DNA from 3 places in the Streptomyces sp. T12 genome. Region 3 is predicted to be linked to each of the others. Evidence: riboswitches for the same ligand, from Rfam matches in the RefSeq annotation. Region 3 holds a riboswitch; each other region holds the start of a gene.
The links. Region 3 has a riboswitch for thiamine pyrophosphate ahead of thiC (phosphomethylpyrimidine synthase ThiC). Riboswitches for the same ligand answer to the same signal wherever they lie in the genome.

Region 1 (4,790 bases), 2.4 Mb from region 3:
ATCAAGCGGGACCTGGGCATCAAGGACATGGGCACGTTGCTGCCGGGGCATGGCGGCATCATGGACCGGCTGGACTCGTTGCTGCCTACGGCGCCTGTTGTGTGGTTGCTGCTGGTTCTCTTCGTGGGGTCGGGCTGACGGATCGGTCAACGCCTGGGAGCCCCCGCTCTTGCAGAGCGGGGGCTCCTTGGTTTGTGGGACGATTCCCGTGTACGCCATCGAAGACACTCAAAGGGGTCATCATGACCGCCATCCGAGAAGTCATCGACGTGGACTGCACGCCGGACGAGGTCTACGCGTATGTCACCGAACCGTCCCACCTGCCGGAATGGCAGCTGAGCGCCGTCTCGGCCGAACAGCTCGACCCAGGACCGCTCCACTCCGGCTCCCGGGTGCGGGTCACCAGGCGCATCGGAAACCGCGAGATTCCGATGACCGTGCAGTTCGACGAGCTCGATCCACCGCGCAGCTGGAATCTGCACGGGATCGACGGTCCCGTCAGGCCACACTCCCACGGCGCGATCGAGCCGCTCGACGACGGGCGGCGCTCCCGCGTGACGATCGACATCGACTTCGAGGGGCACGGCGTCGGCAAGCTCCTGGTGCCACTCGTCGTCCGCCCCCAGGTGCGCAAGGAACTGCCCCGCGACGAGCAACTCCTCAAGGACCGGCTGGAGCGCACGACCGACTAGTCCCGCACCTACGACGCACAGACGTCCCTCAGCTCCTCGGCCGCGTCGTCGATCCTGCTCGAGTCCGGGTCGGTGTCGCCGTTCAGGACGGCCTCGTTGTAGTCCTCGATCGCCTGGTTCAGGTCGTCGACCGCGGGGCCGACCTTGTCGTCGTCCGTCGTGATGTCGATCTCGTCGAGGTGCCTGCCTTTGAGGCTGTCGGCGATCACGTCGGCCTGCTGAAGACAGTCCCCCAGTGACTTGTCGGCGGGGTCGCAGCCGGTGGCGAGACCGGTGGTGAGTGCGACTGCGGCCAGGGCGGAGGCGAGGACGGAGGCGCGGGCGGCGGGACGGCGTCGGCGATCGGCGGCCATGGAACGGTTCCTTCCGGGTGGGCTGCGGTTGCCAGCAACCATCCCGTCGTACGACCGCCGCCACGAGGGAGTGATCCCCCGGGTCCATGGTGGAGCGGGCTACACCAGTGGATCTGCGACACTGGTACGGCCATGCCTAAGCCCGGAGAACTCACATTCGTCGCCCCCCGCGGAGCCAAGAAGCCGCCGCGGCACCTTGCCGACCTCACGCCCGGTGAGCGTAAGGACGCCGTCGCTGCGATCGGCGAGAAGCCGTTTCGTGCCAAGCAGCTCTCGCAGCACTACTTCGCGCGGTACGCGCATGACCCGGAGCAGTGGACCGACATCCCCGCCGGGTCGCGCGCCAAGCTGCGGGAGGAGCTGTTTCCCGAGCTGATGACCGTCGTACGGCATCTGTCGACCGACCAGGGCGACACGCGCAAGACGCTGTGGCGGCTGTTCGACGGGACGCTTGTCGAGTCGGTGCTGATGCGGTACCCGGACCGGGTGACCATGTGCATCAGCTCGCAGGCGGGGTGCGGGATGAACTGCCCGTTCTGTGCGACCGGGCAGGCGGGGCTGGACCGGAATCTGTCCACCGCCGAGATCGTGCATCAGATCGTGGACGGGATGCGGGCGCTGCGCGACGGGGACGTGCCTGGGGGGCCTGCTCGGCTTTCCAACATCGTCTTCATGGGGATGGGGGAGCCGCTCGCCAACTACAACCGGGTGGTGGGGGCCATCCGGCGGCTCACTGATCCCGAGCCCGATGGGCTGGGGCTGTCCCAGCGTGGGATCACTGTCTCGACGGTCGGGCTCGTCCCGGCCATCCACCGGTTCGCCGACGAGGGCTTCAAGTGCCGGCTCGCCATCTCGCTGCACGCGCCCGACGACGAGCTGCGCGACACCCTCGTCCCCGTGAACACGCGGTGGAAGGTGCGCGAGGTGCTCGACGCCGGGTTCGAGTACGTCCAGAAGTCGGGCCGTCGGCTGTCCATCGAGTACGCCCTCATCCGGGACATCAATGACCAGGCCTGGCGTGGTGACCGGCTCGGGCGGCTGCTCAAGGGCAAGCCGGTGCATGTGAATCTGATTCCGCTCAACCCGACGCCCGGCTCGAAGTGGACCGCTTCCCGGCCCGAGGACGAGAAGGCGTTCGTCGAGGCCATCGCCGCCCATGGTGTGCCGGTGACCATTCGGGACACCCGTGGTCAGGAGATCGACGGGGCGTGTGGGCAGCTCGCGGCGACCGAGCGGTAGTCTGACCCCCGTAAGATCGCAGTAAGTACATCTTCATATTCCGACAGGGGAGCGCCACAGCGCTGAGAGTGCGGCACCGGCCGCAGACCCTCCGAACCTGGCCCAGGTCATTCTGGGTAGGGAGATCGGTCACCACTCGAGCTGTTGCGCCCTGCCCGGAGACTTCCAGAGGTTCCGGGCAGGGCCGCGTCTCTTCCTGGTCAACCCCAGGAGGAATTCAGTGAGCATCACCAAGAAGGCCAAGGCCACGGTTTTCGCCGTCGGGTTCGGTCTCGTCGCGCTGCCCGCGTTGGCCGCGTGCGGGTCGTCCGACAGTGACGGCGGCAGCGACAGTGGCAGCGGCGGCGGTTCCAAGACCGTCACGCTCGTCAGCCACAACTCGTGGGCCGTCTCCAAGTCCGTCCTGGCTGCCTTCGAGAAGCAGTCCGGCTACAAGGTCAAGGTCCTGGAGGACGGCGACGCCGGACAGGCCGTCAACAAGGCGATCCTGACCAAGGACAACCCGCAGGGCGACGTCTTCTTCGGCGTCGACAACACCCTGCTGTCGCGGGCGCTGGACAACGAGCTGTTCCAGTCGTACGAGCCCAAGGGATCCGACCTGATCCTGCCCGAGTACCGGGCCGACCAGGACCAGCACCGGGTCACGCCGATCGACACCGGCGACATCTGCGTCAACTACGACAAGGCGTACTTCAGCGAGCACAAGCTGACCCCGCCGACGTCGTACGACGATCTGGTCAAGCCCGCGTACAAGGACCTCCTCGTCACCGAGAACGCCTCCACCTCCTCGCCCGGGCTCGGCTTCCTGCTCGGCACCGCCGCGAAGTACGGCGACGACGGCTGGCAGGACTACTGGAAGAAGCTGAAGGCCAACGGCGTGAAGGTCGTCGACGGCTGGGAGCAGGCCTACAACGAGGAGTTCTCCGGCTCGGCCGGCGGCAAGAAGGCCAAGGCCGACCGGCCGCTCGTCGTGTCGTACGCCTCCTCGCCGCCCGCCGAGGTGATCTACGGCGACCCGAAGCCGACCACCGCGCCCACCGGTGTCGCGGCGGGCACCTGCTTCCGCCAGGTCGAGTACGCGGGCCTGCTGAGCAACGCCGAGAACGCCGCGGGCGGCAAGGCGCTCCTCGACTTCATGCTCACCAAGACGTTCCAGGACGACATGCCGCTCAACATGTTCGTCTACCCGGTGCGGGAGGCCGCCCAGGTGCCCGAGGAGTTCGTGAAGTACGGACCGCAGGCCAAGAACCCCGAGACCATGGACCCGGCGAAGATCGCCGACAACCGTGACGACTGGGTCAAGTCGTGGACCTCGCTCGTACTGAAGTAGCCGAAGCAGTCCCGCGTAAGGGACGCGCGCGGAGCGTGGCGGTGCGGCTCGGCCTCGTCGCCGCGCCCGTCGTGTTCTTCGGGCTCTTCTTCGCCTACCCGGTCGCCGCGATCGTCGCGCGCGGGCTGAAGGTCGACGGGGTCTGGCAGTTCGGGCGCCTGGCGGACGTGCTCGGAGAGTCCGACATCCGGCACGTGCTGTGGTTCACCACCTGGCAGGCGCTCGCCTCCACCGCGCTGACCCTGCTGATCGCGCTGCCGGGCGCCTACGTCTTCGCCCGTTTCGACTTCCCCGGCAAGCAGGTCCTGCGGGCCGTGGTGACCGTCCCCTTCGTGCTGCCGACGGTCGTCGTCGGTACGGCGTTCCTCGCGCTCGTCGGCCGCGGCGGACTGCTCGACGAGCTGTGGGGCGTACGGCTCGACACCACCGTGTGGGCCATCCTGCTCGCGCACGTCTTCTTCAACTACGCCGTCGTCGTACGGACGGTCGGCGGGCTCTGGTCGCAGCTCGACCCGCGGCAGGAGGAGGCCGCGCGGATGCTGGGGGCGTCGCCTCTGAAAGCCTGGCGTCAGGTCACCCTCCCCGCCCTGGCGCCTGCCGTGGCCGCCGCCGCGCTCATGGTCTTCCTGTTCACCTTCACCTCCTTCGGTGTCGTCCAGATCCTCGGCGGGCCGACCTTCTCGACCCTTGAAGTGGAGATCTACCGGCAGACGTCCGAGATCTTCGACCTGTCCACGGCCGCCGTCCTGACGATCATCCAGTTCCTGGCGGTGGGCGCGATCCTCGCCGTGCACGCCTGGACGGTACGGCGGCGGGAGAGCGCTCTGCGCCTGGTGGACGCGTCCGTGACCGCGCGGCGGCCCCGCGGGGCGGGGCAGTGGGCGCTGCTGGCCGGTGTCCTGGCCGTCATCGTCGTACTCCTGCTGCTGCCGCTGGCCGTGCTGGTGCAGCGCTCGCTGGACGCGCCCGACTTCGGCTACTACCGGGCGCTGACCAGTGCCGACGGCGGGGTCTTCCTCGTCGCGCCGATCGAGGCGATCGGCAATTCGCTCCAGTACGCCGTCGTCGCCACCCTCATCGCCGTGCTGATCGGCGGACTGGCCGCGGCTGCGCTGACCCGACGGGACGCGGGCCGGTTCGTACGGGGCTTCGACGCGCTGTTGATGCTGCCGCTCG
Region 2 (4,790 bases), 2.6 Mb from region 3:
GCCTTCATCGGCCGCGCCGGGTCCGCCAACAGCTCCGCGTTCATCGGTGTACCCGCCTCGATCAGCCGCCGCCCCTGCGCCAGGTCCCTCGGCCGGCCCACCGCCAACAGAGCGACCAGGCGGTCGTCCTTCAGCCAGCAGACCGTCCAGGCCGGGCCCGACGGGTCGCCGCGCCACAGCGTCGTGTCGGCGGCGGCGTGGTGGCCGGCGTACTGGACGAACCGGCCGAACTGCTCGGACCAGAAGTACGGCACCGGGTCGTAGAACGCGGGTGTCTCACCGAGGATGTTCGCGGCGACCGTACGCGGGCCCTGGAGGGCGTTGTCCCAGTGGTGGACCAGCAGGCGCTCGCCGTACCTTCCCGAAGGGAAGGAGGCGCAGTCGCCGACCGCGTAGACGTCCGGCACGGAGGTGCGCAGGCCGTCGTCGGCCACCACCTCGCCGTGCGCCCCGAGCTCGATGCCCGAGCCGGCCAGCCAGGCCGTGGCGGGCCGCGCCCCGATACCGACCACGACGGCGCCCGCGGGCAGCCGCGAGCCGTCGTCGAGGAGCACCGCGCCGGGCTCGACGCGCTCCACACGCGCGTGCGTACGCAGCACCGCCCCGCTGTCCTCGTACCAGGCGGTCATCGGCGCCGCCACCTCCGCGGGCAGCGCACCCGCGAGCGGCCGGTCGGCGGCCTCCACGACCGTCACCGCGCAGCCCGCCTCGCGCGCGGCCGTGGCGAACTCCGCGCCGATCCAGCCCGCGCCGACGACCACGATGTCGTGCTGCCGGGCGAGCACCGGCCGCAGCCGCTCGGCGTCGTCCAGGGTGCGCAGCAGATGCACGCCGGGCACACCTTCCACGCCCGGCAGCCGGATCGGTTCGGCGCCGGTGGCGAGCACGAGGACGTCGTACGGGACGGGCCCGGCCTCGGTGTCCAGCTCGTGGTCGGCGGGGCGCACGCCCAGTACCTCGCGCCCCAGGTGAAGTTCGATGCCGAGCGCCTCGAAGTCGACGTCGAAGGCGGAGCCCTCGGACTTGCCCAGCAGCACGGCCTTGGACAGGGGCGGCCGGTCGTAGGGCTGATGGGGCTCGGCGCCGATCAGGGTGACAGTGCCGGTGAAGCCCTGTTCCCGTAGGGCGACCGCCGTCTGCACACCGGCCATGCCGGCGCCGGCGACGACCACTCTCCGCTGCGACTGCGTCGTCTGCTCGCTCACCTGATCACCATAGACAACTGACAAATTGTCAGTCAGGAGTCGTGCTCAGTGACCTGCTCCACAACGCTGGTCCCGCTGCCCGCCTGCGACTCCCACTCCCAGCTCTCCTCCAGGCGCACCCGCCCGTCGGGAAGCTCGACCACCGTGGACACGCAGTGGCCCGACGACGTCGTCCCGTCACGCTTGAGCTGCACGTACCGGAAGTCCAACCGGTCGCCTTCCCGGCCACCCACCAGATGCCCGCGTACGACGTCTCCGCCCGCGTACTCGGCCCAGATCTCGCCGTCCTTCTCGTGGTAGGTGAACCGGGTCCGCGTACCCACCTGACCTGGGGCTTGGTCCGCGACGGGGGCGAGGACGAGACCGTCGAGCGAGCGGGCCATGGGCACGGGCTCCCTTACTGAGAGAGGTGGCGGCGGGCTAGGGTGGCCAACGTAGAGCACTCGCGGGAGCCCGGACGCACCGGGCTGAGAGGGAGGCTGGCGGCCTCCGACCGTACGAACCTGATCCGGGTCATGCCGGCGAAGGGAGGGGCTGGACGCCCATGTCGCGTACGCGAACGTCAGACGTCCTTGTCATCGGGGGCGGCATCATCGGCCTGGTCACGGCGTGGCGGGCCGCACAACGCGGGTTCACGACAGCTGTCGTGGACCCCGAGCCGGGCGGCGGCGCCGCCCAGGTGGCGGCCGGGATGCTGGCCGCCGTCACGGAACTGCACTACGGCGAGCAGACCCTGCTCGGCCTGAACCTCGCCTCGGCCCGTCGCTACCCGGACTTCGCGGCCGAGCTCACCGACCTCACCGGCCACGACCTGGGCTACCGCCAGTGCGGCACGCTCGCGGTCGCGCTGGACTCCGACGACCGCGCCCATCTGCGGGAACTGCACGCCCTGCAGCGCCAGTCCGGGCTGGAGTCCGAGTGGCTGTCGGGGCGGGAGTGCCGGCGCCTGGAGCCGATGCTCGCGCCGGGCGTGCGCGGGGGGCTGCGCGTGGACGGCGACCACCAGATCGATCCGCGGCGGCTGGCCGGGGCGCTGGTGGCCGCGTGCGAGCGGGCCGGTGTGATCTTCCACCGGACGTGGGCCGAGCGCTTCGACGTCGTACGGGATCGGGCCGCCGGTGTCACCACGCCGGACAGCACCGAGCTGGGCGCGGGCCAGGTCGTCCTCGCGGCCGGCAGCCTCAGCGGGCGACTGCCCGGAGTCCCCGACGACGTACTGCCGCCGGTGCGCCCCGTGAAGGGGCAGGTGCTGCGGCTGACCGTGCCGAAGCGGTACGCGCCGTTCCTGAACCGGACCGTGCGGGCCGTGGTGCGCGGCAGCCAGGTGTACCTGGTGCCGCGCGAGAGCGGGGAGCTGGTCGTCGGGGCGACGAGCGAGGAGCTGGGCTGGGACACCACGGTGACCGCGGGCGGCGTGTACGAGCTGCTGCGCGACGCCCACGAGTTGGTACCCGGCATCACGGAACTGCCGCTCACGGAGACGCGAGCCGGTCTACGCCCGGGCTCCCCCGACAACGCGCCGCTGCTCGGCCCGACCGAGCTGGAGGGGCTGTCGCTGGCCACCGGGCACTACCGCAACGGCGTGCTGCTCACGCCGGTCACCGGCGACGCCATGGCGCACGTCCTGACCACCGGTGAACTCCCGGACGAGGCCCGGCCGTTCACGCCCAGGCGCTTCAGCGCCGCCGCACTCACGGAGCAGCCCGCATGAACCACCCGGTCACCATCTCGGTCAACGGCGAGCGTCGGCAGATCGAGCCGGGCACGGCTCTCGACACGCTCGTGCGGTCCCTCACCGCGGCGCCCTCCGGAGTGGCCGCCGCCCTCAACGAAACCGTCGTACCGCGCGCGCAGTGGTCGTCGACGTCCCTCTCCGATGGGGACCGCGTCGAGGTCCTCACCGCCGTCCAAGGAGGCTGAACCATGGCCGACGATCCCTTTGTCATCGGCGACACGTCCTTCACGTCCCGTCTGATCATGGGCACGGGCGGGGCGCCCAGCCTGGAGGTCCTGGAGCGGGCGCTGGTGGCGTCCGGGACGGAGCTGACGACGGTCGCCATGCGGCGCGTGAACCCCTCGGTCCACGGCTCCGTGCTGTCGGTGCTCGAGAAGCTCGGGATCCGGGTGCTGCCCAACACGGCGGGGTGCTTCACGGCCGGTGAGGCCGTGCTGACGGCCCGCCTCGCGCGCGAGGCGCTCGGTACGGATCTGATCAAGCTGGAGGTCATCGCCGACGAGCGGACGCTGCTGCCGGATCCGATCGAGCTGCTGGACGCCGCGGAGACGCTGGTGGACGACGGGTTCACCGTGCTGCCGTACACGAACGACGATCCTGTGCTGGCGCGGAAGCTGGAGGACGTGGGCTGCGCGGCGGTCATGCCGCTCGGTTCCCCGATCGGGTCGGGGCTCGGCATCCGCAACCCGCACAACTTCCAGCTGATCGTGGAGCACGCACGCGTGCCGGTGATCCTGGACGCCGGTGCAGGTACGGCGTCGGACGCGGCGCTCGCGATGGAGCTGGGGTGCGCGGGTGTGATGCTCGCCTCGGCGGTGACGCGGGCGCAGGAGCCGGTGCTGATGGCCGACGCGATGCGGCATGCGGTGGAAGCGGGGCGGCTGGCGTACCGGGCGGGGCGGATTCCGCGGCGGCACTTCGCGCAGGCGTCGTCTCCGGTGGAGGGCGTCGCACGGCTGGACCCGGAGCGCCCCGCATTCTGAACACATGTTCGACGGAGGCCTTCGGCCAATGAGTCCTCCGTCACAGCTCGGCTGCAGTCACGCCCCGATCCCGGCCGAACCGGCAGGCGTGTCAGTGTCGGCTCGTACACTCACCTGCGTGGATACGACCCTTCAGGACCCTCTGGTCGGGCAGGTGCTCGACGGCCGGTATCGCGTCGACGCGCGGATCGCCGTCGGCGGGATGGCCACGGTCTACCGGGCCCTGGACACCCGCCTCGACCGCGTGCTCGCGCTCAAGGTGATGCATCCCGCGCTGGCGGTGGACGGGGTGTTCGTCGAGCGGTTCATCCGTGAGGCGAAGTCCGTCGCCAGGCTCGCGCACCCCAATGTGGTGCAGGTCTTCGACCAGGGCACCGACGGGTCGTACGTCTATCTCGCCATGGAGTACGTCGCGGGCTGCACCCTGCGCGACGTCCTGCGCGAGCGCGGGGCGCTCCAGCCCCGGGCCGCCCTGGACATCCTGGAGCCGGTACTCGCCGCGCTCGGCGCCGCGCACCGCGCCGGGTTCGTGCACCGGGACATGAAGCCGGAGAACGTCCTGATAGGGGACGACGGTCGGGTCAAGGTCGCCGACTTCGGGCTCGTGCGGTCCGTGGACACCGTGACCAGCACCACCGGCGCCGTGCTCGGCACCGTCTCCTATCTCGCGCCCGAGCAGATCGAGCAGCCCGGTGCCGCCGACGCCCGCGTCGACGTGTACGCGTGCGGTGTCGTCCTCTACGAGATGCTCACCGGCGACAAGCCGCACGACGGGGACTCCCCCGCGGTGGTGCTCTACAAGCACCTGCACGAGGACGTCCCGCCGCCCTCGGCGATCGTGCCGGGGCTGGCGTACGAGCTCGACGA
Region 3 (4,790 bases):
CTGCCCACCGCTTACCACCTGTTGCGCACCCTGGTGCACGAGGGCTATCTGCACCGGGACAAGGGCCTGTTCTTCCTCGGCGAGGCAGCGGTTCGGCTGAGCAGCAGCGGAGCTCAGCAGAAACGTCGCAGCGCCGTTGCCGAAGCACTCGCCCAATGGCGTGATGCCATTGGTGTCCCCGTTTACTACGCCCAGTACCGCGACGGCGAGATCGAGGTCATGTGCGTCTCCGACACTCCGGGCAATCCGGCGGTCGAGGAATGGGCCGACTTCCGTGAGACAGGCCACGCGCACGCCATCGGTCAGTGCCTGCTGTCCCAGTTGGACGAGGACGCCCGCCGCGATCACCTCGACCGCCATCCCGTGCAGTCCATCACCCCGTACACGGTGCGCGACAGCCGCACGCTGCTGCAACGCCTCGAACGGACGCGTCGGATGGAGCCGGTGACCGAGCGCCAGGAGTACGCGCTGGGCACGGTGTGCGCGGCGATTCCGATCACAGTGGGCACCACGGCCGCGACGATGGCCATTTCCCTGCCCGCCCATCAGGCCGACCGGTTGCTGTCGGCGGCACGGCAGCTCCAGGACGAAGTCGGGCGGCTCCTGGGGTCACTGGCGATCTCTATCAGTATCTGAAAACTCACTCCTTGTGATCTCTCGTGTACGTTCAGCAAGATTCCACCAGTGTCGGGTCCGTTCCCGGCCAGTCGACTGCAAACGACGGGGTAGGCGATGCGCGAGTCCGTACAGGCAGAGGTCATGATGAGCTTTCTCGTGTCCGAGGAGCTCTCGTTCCGTATCCCGGTGGAGCTGCGCTACGAGACCTGTGATCCCTATGCCGTACGGCTGACCTTCCACCTGCCGGGTGATGCCCCCGTGACCTGGGCCTTCGGCCGCGAGCTGCTGGTCGACGGGGTGGGCAGACCGTGCGGAGAGGGAGACGTACGGGTCTCCCCGGCCGGTTCCGAGACGCTGGGCGACGTCCTGATCCGGCTTCAGGTCGGTGCCGACCAGGCGCTGTTCCGCTCCTCGGTGGCGCCCCTGGTGGCCTTCCTCGACCGCACCGACAAGCTGGTGCCGCTCGGGCAGGAGGGCGCGCTCGCCGACTTCGACGCCCACCTTGATGAGGCCCTGGACCGCATCCTGGCGGAGGAGCAGAGCGCGGGTTGAAGCGTTACGGCAGCGAGAGGGTGGCGTAACGCTTCGCCGGGGCGCTGCGGGGGCGCGCGGGAACGCTTCTTCTTCGCGGGCGTGCGCCGTGTTCCGGCTCAGGGGCGGGCCCGTCGGCTGCGCGAGATCGGCGGCCGCGTCCGTCACCGCTTCCGGCGTCGCCCCCGCCCGCCCCGTCCCTGAGCCGGCTGCCCCGGAGCGGGCTGTGCGCCCGCCGGGACCGGCTGGGCACCCGCAGACACCGCCCCCTTCTCCGGCCGGTCGGCCGAGACCACCAGGGCCGCGAGAGCCGTGGTGACCGGCACCGACGCGACCAGGCCGATGGAGCCCACCAGCGTGCGCACGATCTCCTCCGCCACCAACTCACTGTTGGCGACCGTGCCGACGCTGCTCTGCGCGATCGAGAAGAGCAGCAGCAACGGCAGCGCGGCGCCGGCGTAGGCGAGCACCAGTGTGTTGACGACGGACGCGATGTGGTCGCGGCCGATCCGGATGCCCGCGCGGTACAGCCCGCGCCAGCCCATCGTCGGGTTGGCCTCGTGCAGCTCCCAGACCGCGGACGTCTGGGTGACCGTCACGTCGTCGAGGACGCCGAGCGAACCGATGATGACACCGGCGAGCAGCAGACCGCTCATGTCGATCGACGGGTACAGCCCGTGAATCAGACCGGTGTTGTCGTCCGTGTTGCCGGTGAGCGCGGCCCAGTCGATGAACCCCGAGCCGAGAAGGCCGATCAGCAGCAGCGAGAGCAGCGTGCCGAGCACCGCCACGGACGTACGGGCCGACAGGCCATGGCACATGTAGAGCGCGATCAGCATGATCGCGCTGGCCCCCACCACCGCCACGACCAGCGGGTTCGAGCCCTGCAGGATCGCCGGCAGGATGAAGAAGGTCAGCACCAGGAAGCTGATGGCCAGCGCGACCAGCGCCATGACACCGCGCATCCGGCCCACCACCACGACGGCGAGCGCGAAGATACCGGCGAGCAGCGCCATCGGGATCCTGCGGTTCACGTCGGTGACCGAGTACTGCAGGTCCTTGGGCGCGGAGGGCTCGTAGGCGACCACGACGTCCTGGCCCTCGTGCAACTGCCGTGACTGGTCGGGCTGCACGATCTCCGTGAAGGTACGGCCCTTGTCCTTGCCCGTGTCGACGCGGATCGTCGCCTTCTTGCAGGTGCCGTTCTCCTGCTGCACCGCGGAGGAACCCTCGGCGGTGGAGGTGTCACCGGTCGGGGGCACTCCCGAGGCGCCGACGTCCTTGCAGCTCACCTCGACCACCTTGGCGACCGTGGCCTCCTGCGTCTGCCGGTCGAAGCCGACTCCCGTGCGCTCGTGCGGCGGGGCGCCGCCCGGCCACAGCACCGCGAGCCCCACCACCACCGCCGCGGCGAACGGGATCAGGATCGCCGCGATGACCTTGCGCAGGTGCTGGGAGACGGGCGCCGCGGGACCATGGGCGTGGCTGTGGGAGTGCGCATGCCCGCCACCGCCACCGCCGTCGCCGTCGCCGCCGCCACGTGAGCCGCCGGATCCGGACCCGTGCCCATGGCCACCGCCGGAGTCGTGACCGTCACCCGGGGCGGGCCACTGCCCCGGTGAGCCGCCGGAACCGGACCCCTGATCGTGCGGGCCACCAGAACCGGGGCCGTGCGGGCCGCCGCCGGATCCTGGGCCGTGCGGGCCGCCGGGCCCGCGCCCATGCCCCCCGCCCCCGTGGCCCTGCATCCCACTGGCCCCGGCCCCGTGTTCGTGCCAGCCGCCGGAATCAGCCGCGTGATCGTCGTGGCCGCCTGCCGAACCAGGCCCGTATCCACCGTCGTATCTGCCGCCAGCCACCCCCGAACCCCGGCCGTCTGTACGGCCGTTGCCCCGCGCGGGGCCGTTTCCGGGGCCGCTTCCGAAGCCCGAGCCGCGGGGCTGCTCGGGCGGTGGGTACGGAGGCTCATGCGTCGTGGTCACCGACCGATCATCGCAAGAACGACCGGGGCCCTCTGTTCACCGCGCCCGAATTGACGCTAGCGTGGTGCCACCTTTGTACACGCGGGAGCTCGGAGCACCGGGCTGAGAGGGCGCTGACCTCCGTCCCTGCGATGTTTCACGTGGAACATCATCCGAAGAGAGTGATGTTCCCCACGAAACGTCGGCAGACGGAAGCCGCTGCGTCGACCGCCGAACCTGTTACCGGGTAATGCCGGCGTAGGGAGTAGGTCTCATGACCATCAAGGACGCGCGCACGCCTGCCTCCGTTCAGGACGACACGTCCGAGGAGGCCGGGAAGTCCATCGGCTGGCACAAGGCGTACGTCGAGGGCTCACGCCCCGATCTGCGGGTGCCAGTCCGCCAGGTGCACCTCACCAACGGGCAGTCGGTCACGCTGTACGACACATCGGGCCCGTACACCGATCCCCTGACCGACACCGACGTCCGCAGGGGGCTGCCCCCGCTGCGGGAGAACTGGATCATCGGCCGCGGCGACACCGAGGAGTACGCGGGCCGGCCCGTTCGTCCGGAGGACGACGGGATCAAGCACACCTCGCCGCGCGGCGGCCTGCGCAACCTGGACGCGGTCTTCCCCGGACGGCCGCGCCAGCCGCGACGGGGCCGTGACGGTGGCGCGGTTACGCAGCTCGCCTACGCGCGCCGCGGCGAGATCACACCCGAGATGGAGTACGTGGCCATCCGGGAGAACGTTTCTCCGGAAGTGGTCCGCGAGGAGATCGCGGCGGGCCGGGCCGTGCTGCCCGCCAACGTCAACCACCCGGAGATCGAGCCGATGATCATCGGCAAGCGGTTCCTGGTGAAGGTCAACGCCAACATCGGCAACTCCGCGGTCACCTCCTCCATCGAGGAAGAGGTCGAGAAGATGACCTGGGCTACCCGCTGGGGTGCCGACACGGTCATGGACCTGTCGACCGGCCGCAACATCCACACCACTCGCGAGTGGGTGCTGCGCAACTCCCCCGTGCCGATCGGCACGGTGCCGCTCTACCAGGCACTGGAGAAGGTCGACGGCAGGGCCGAGGAGCTGACCTGGGAGATCTACAAGGACACGGTCATCGAACAGGCCGAGCAGGGCGTGGACTACATGACGGTCCACGCGGGCGTGCGCCTGCCGTATGTGCCGCTCACCGCCAACCGCAAGACCGGCATCGTCTCGCGCGGCGGCTCGATCATGGCGGCGTGGTGCCTGGCGCACCACAAGGAGTCGTTCCTGTACGAGAACTTCGAGGAGCTCTGCGAGATCCTCGCGGCGTACGACGTCACGTATTCGCTGGGTGACGGCCTCAGGCCGGGCTCGATCGCGGACGCCAACGACGAGGCGCAGTTCGCGGAGTTGAAGACGCTCGGGGAACTCAACCGGATCGCGAAGCGTTTCCATGTTCAGACCATGATCGAAGGGCCGGGACATGTCCCGATGCACAAGATCAAGGAGAACATCGACCTTCAGCAGGAGATCTGTGATGAAGCTCCGTTCTATACGCTCGGCCCGCTGACCACGGACGTCGCTCCGGCCTACGACCACATCACCTCCGGCATCGGTGCCGCGATGATCGCCTGGTGGGGCACGGCCATGCTCTGCTACGTCACACCCAAGGAGCACCTGGGCCTGCCCAACCG

Region 1: another riboswitch for thiamine pyrophosphate. It lies ahead of PBV52_RS34820 (thiamine ABC transporter substrate binding subunit); the one in region 3 lies ahead of thiC (phosphomethylpyrimidine synthase ThiC).
Region 2: another riboswitch for thiamine pyrophosphate. It lies ahead of thiO (glycine oxidase ThiO); the one in region 3 lies ahead of thiC (phosphomethylpyrimidine synthase ThiC).

What each region holds. Positions count from the first base shown of each region.
Region 1 is NZ_CP117866.1:7,712,983-7,717,772, forward strand. It holds gene PBV52_RS34800 (phosphatidate cytidylyltransferase) at 1-138, shown strand, start outside; gene PBV52_RS34805 (SRPBCC family protein) at 243-692, shown strand; gene PBV52_RS34810 (hypothetical protein) at 701-1,045, opposite strand; gene rlmN (23S rRNA (adenine(2503)-C(2))-methyltransferase RlmN) at 1,178-2,284, shown strand; TPP riboswitch at 2,320-2,425, shown strand; gene PBV52_RS34820 (thiamine ABC transporter substrate binding subunit) at 2,505-3,614, shown strand; gene PBV52_RS34825 (ABC transporter permease) at 3,590-4,790, shown strand, end outside.
Region 2 is NZ_CP117866.1:2,699,508-2,704,297, forward strand. It holds gene PBV52_RS11995 (NAD(P)/FAD-dependent oxidoreductase) at 1-1,205, opposite strand, end outside; gene PBV52_RS12000 (hypothetical protein) at 1,238-1,588, opposite strand; TPP riboswitch at 1,641-1,752, shown strand; gene thiO (glycine oxidase ThiO) at 1,750-2,916, shown strand; gene thiS (sulfur carrier protein ThiS) at 2,913-3,125, shown strand; gene PBV52_RS12015 (thiazole synthase) at 3,129-3,923, shown strand; gene pknB (Stk1 family PASTA domain-containing Ser/Thr kinase) at 4,042-4,790, shown strand, end outside.
Region 3 is NZ_CP117866.1:5,269,440-5,274,229, reverse strand. It holds gene PBV52_RS23630 (IclR family transcriptional regulator) at 1-636, shown strand, start outside; gene PBV52_RS23625 (SsgA family sporulation/cell division regulator) at 733-1,170, shown strand; gene PBV52_RS23620 (YibE/F family protein) at 1,314-2,897, opposite strand; TPP riboswitch at 3,203-3,392, shown strand; gene thiC (phosphomethylpyrimidine synthase ThiC) at 3,385-4,790, shown strand, end outside.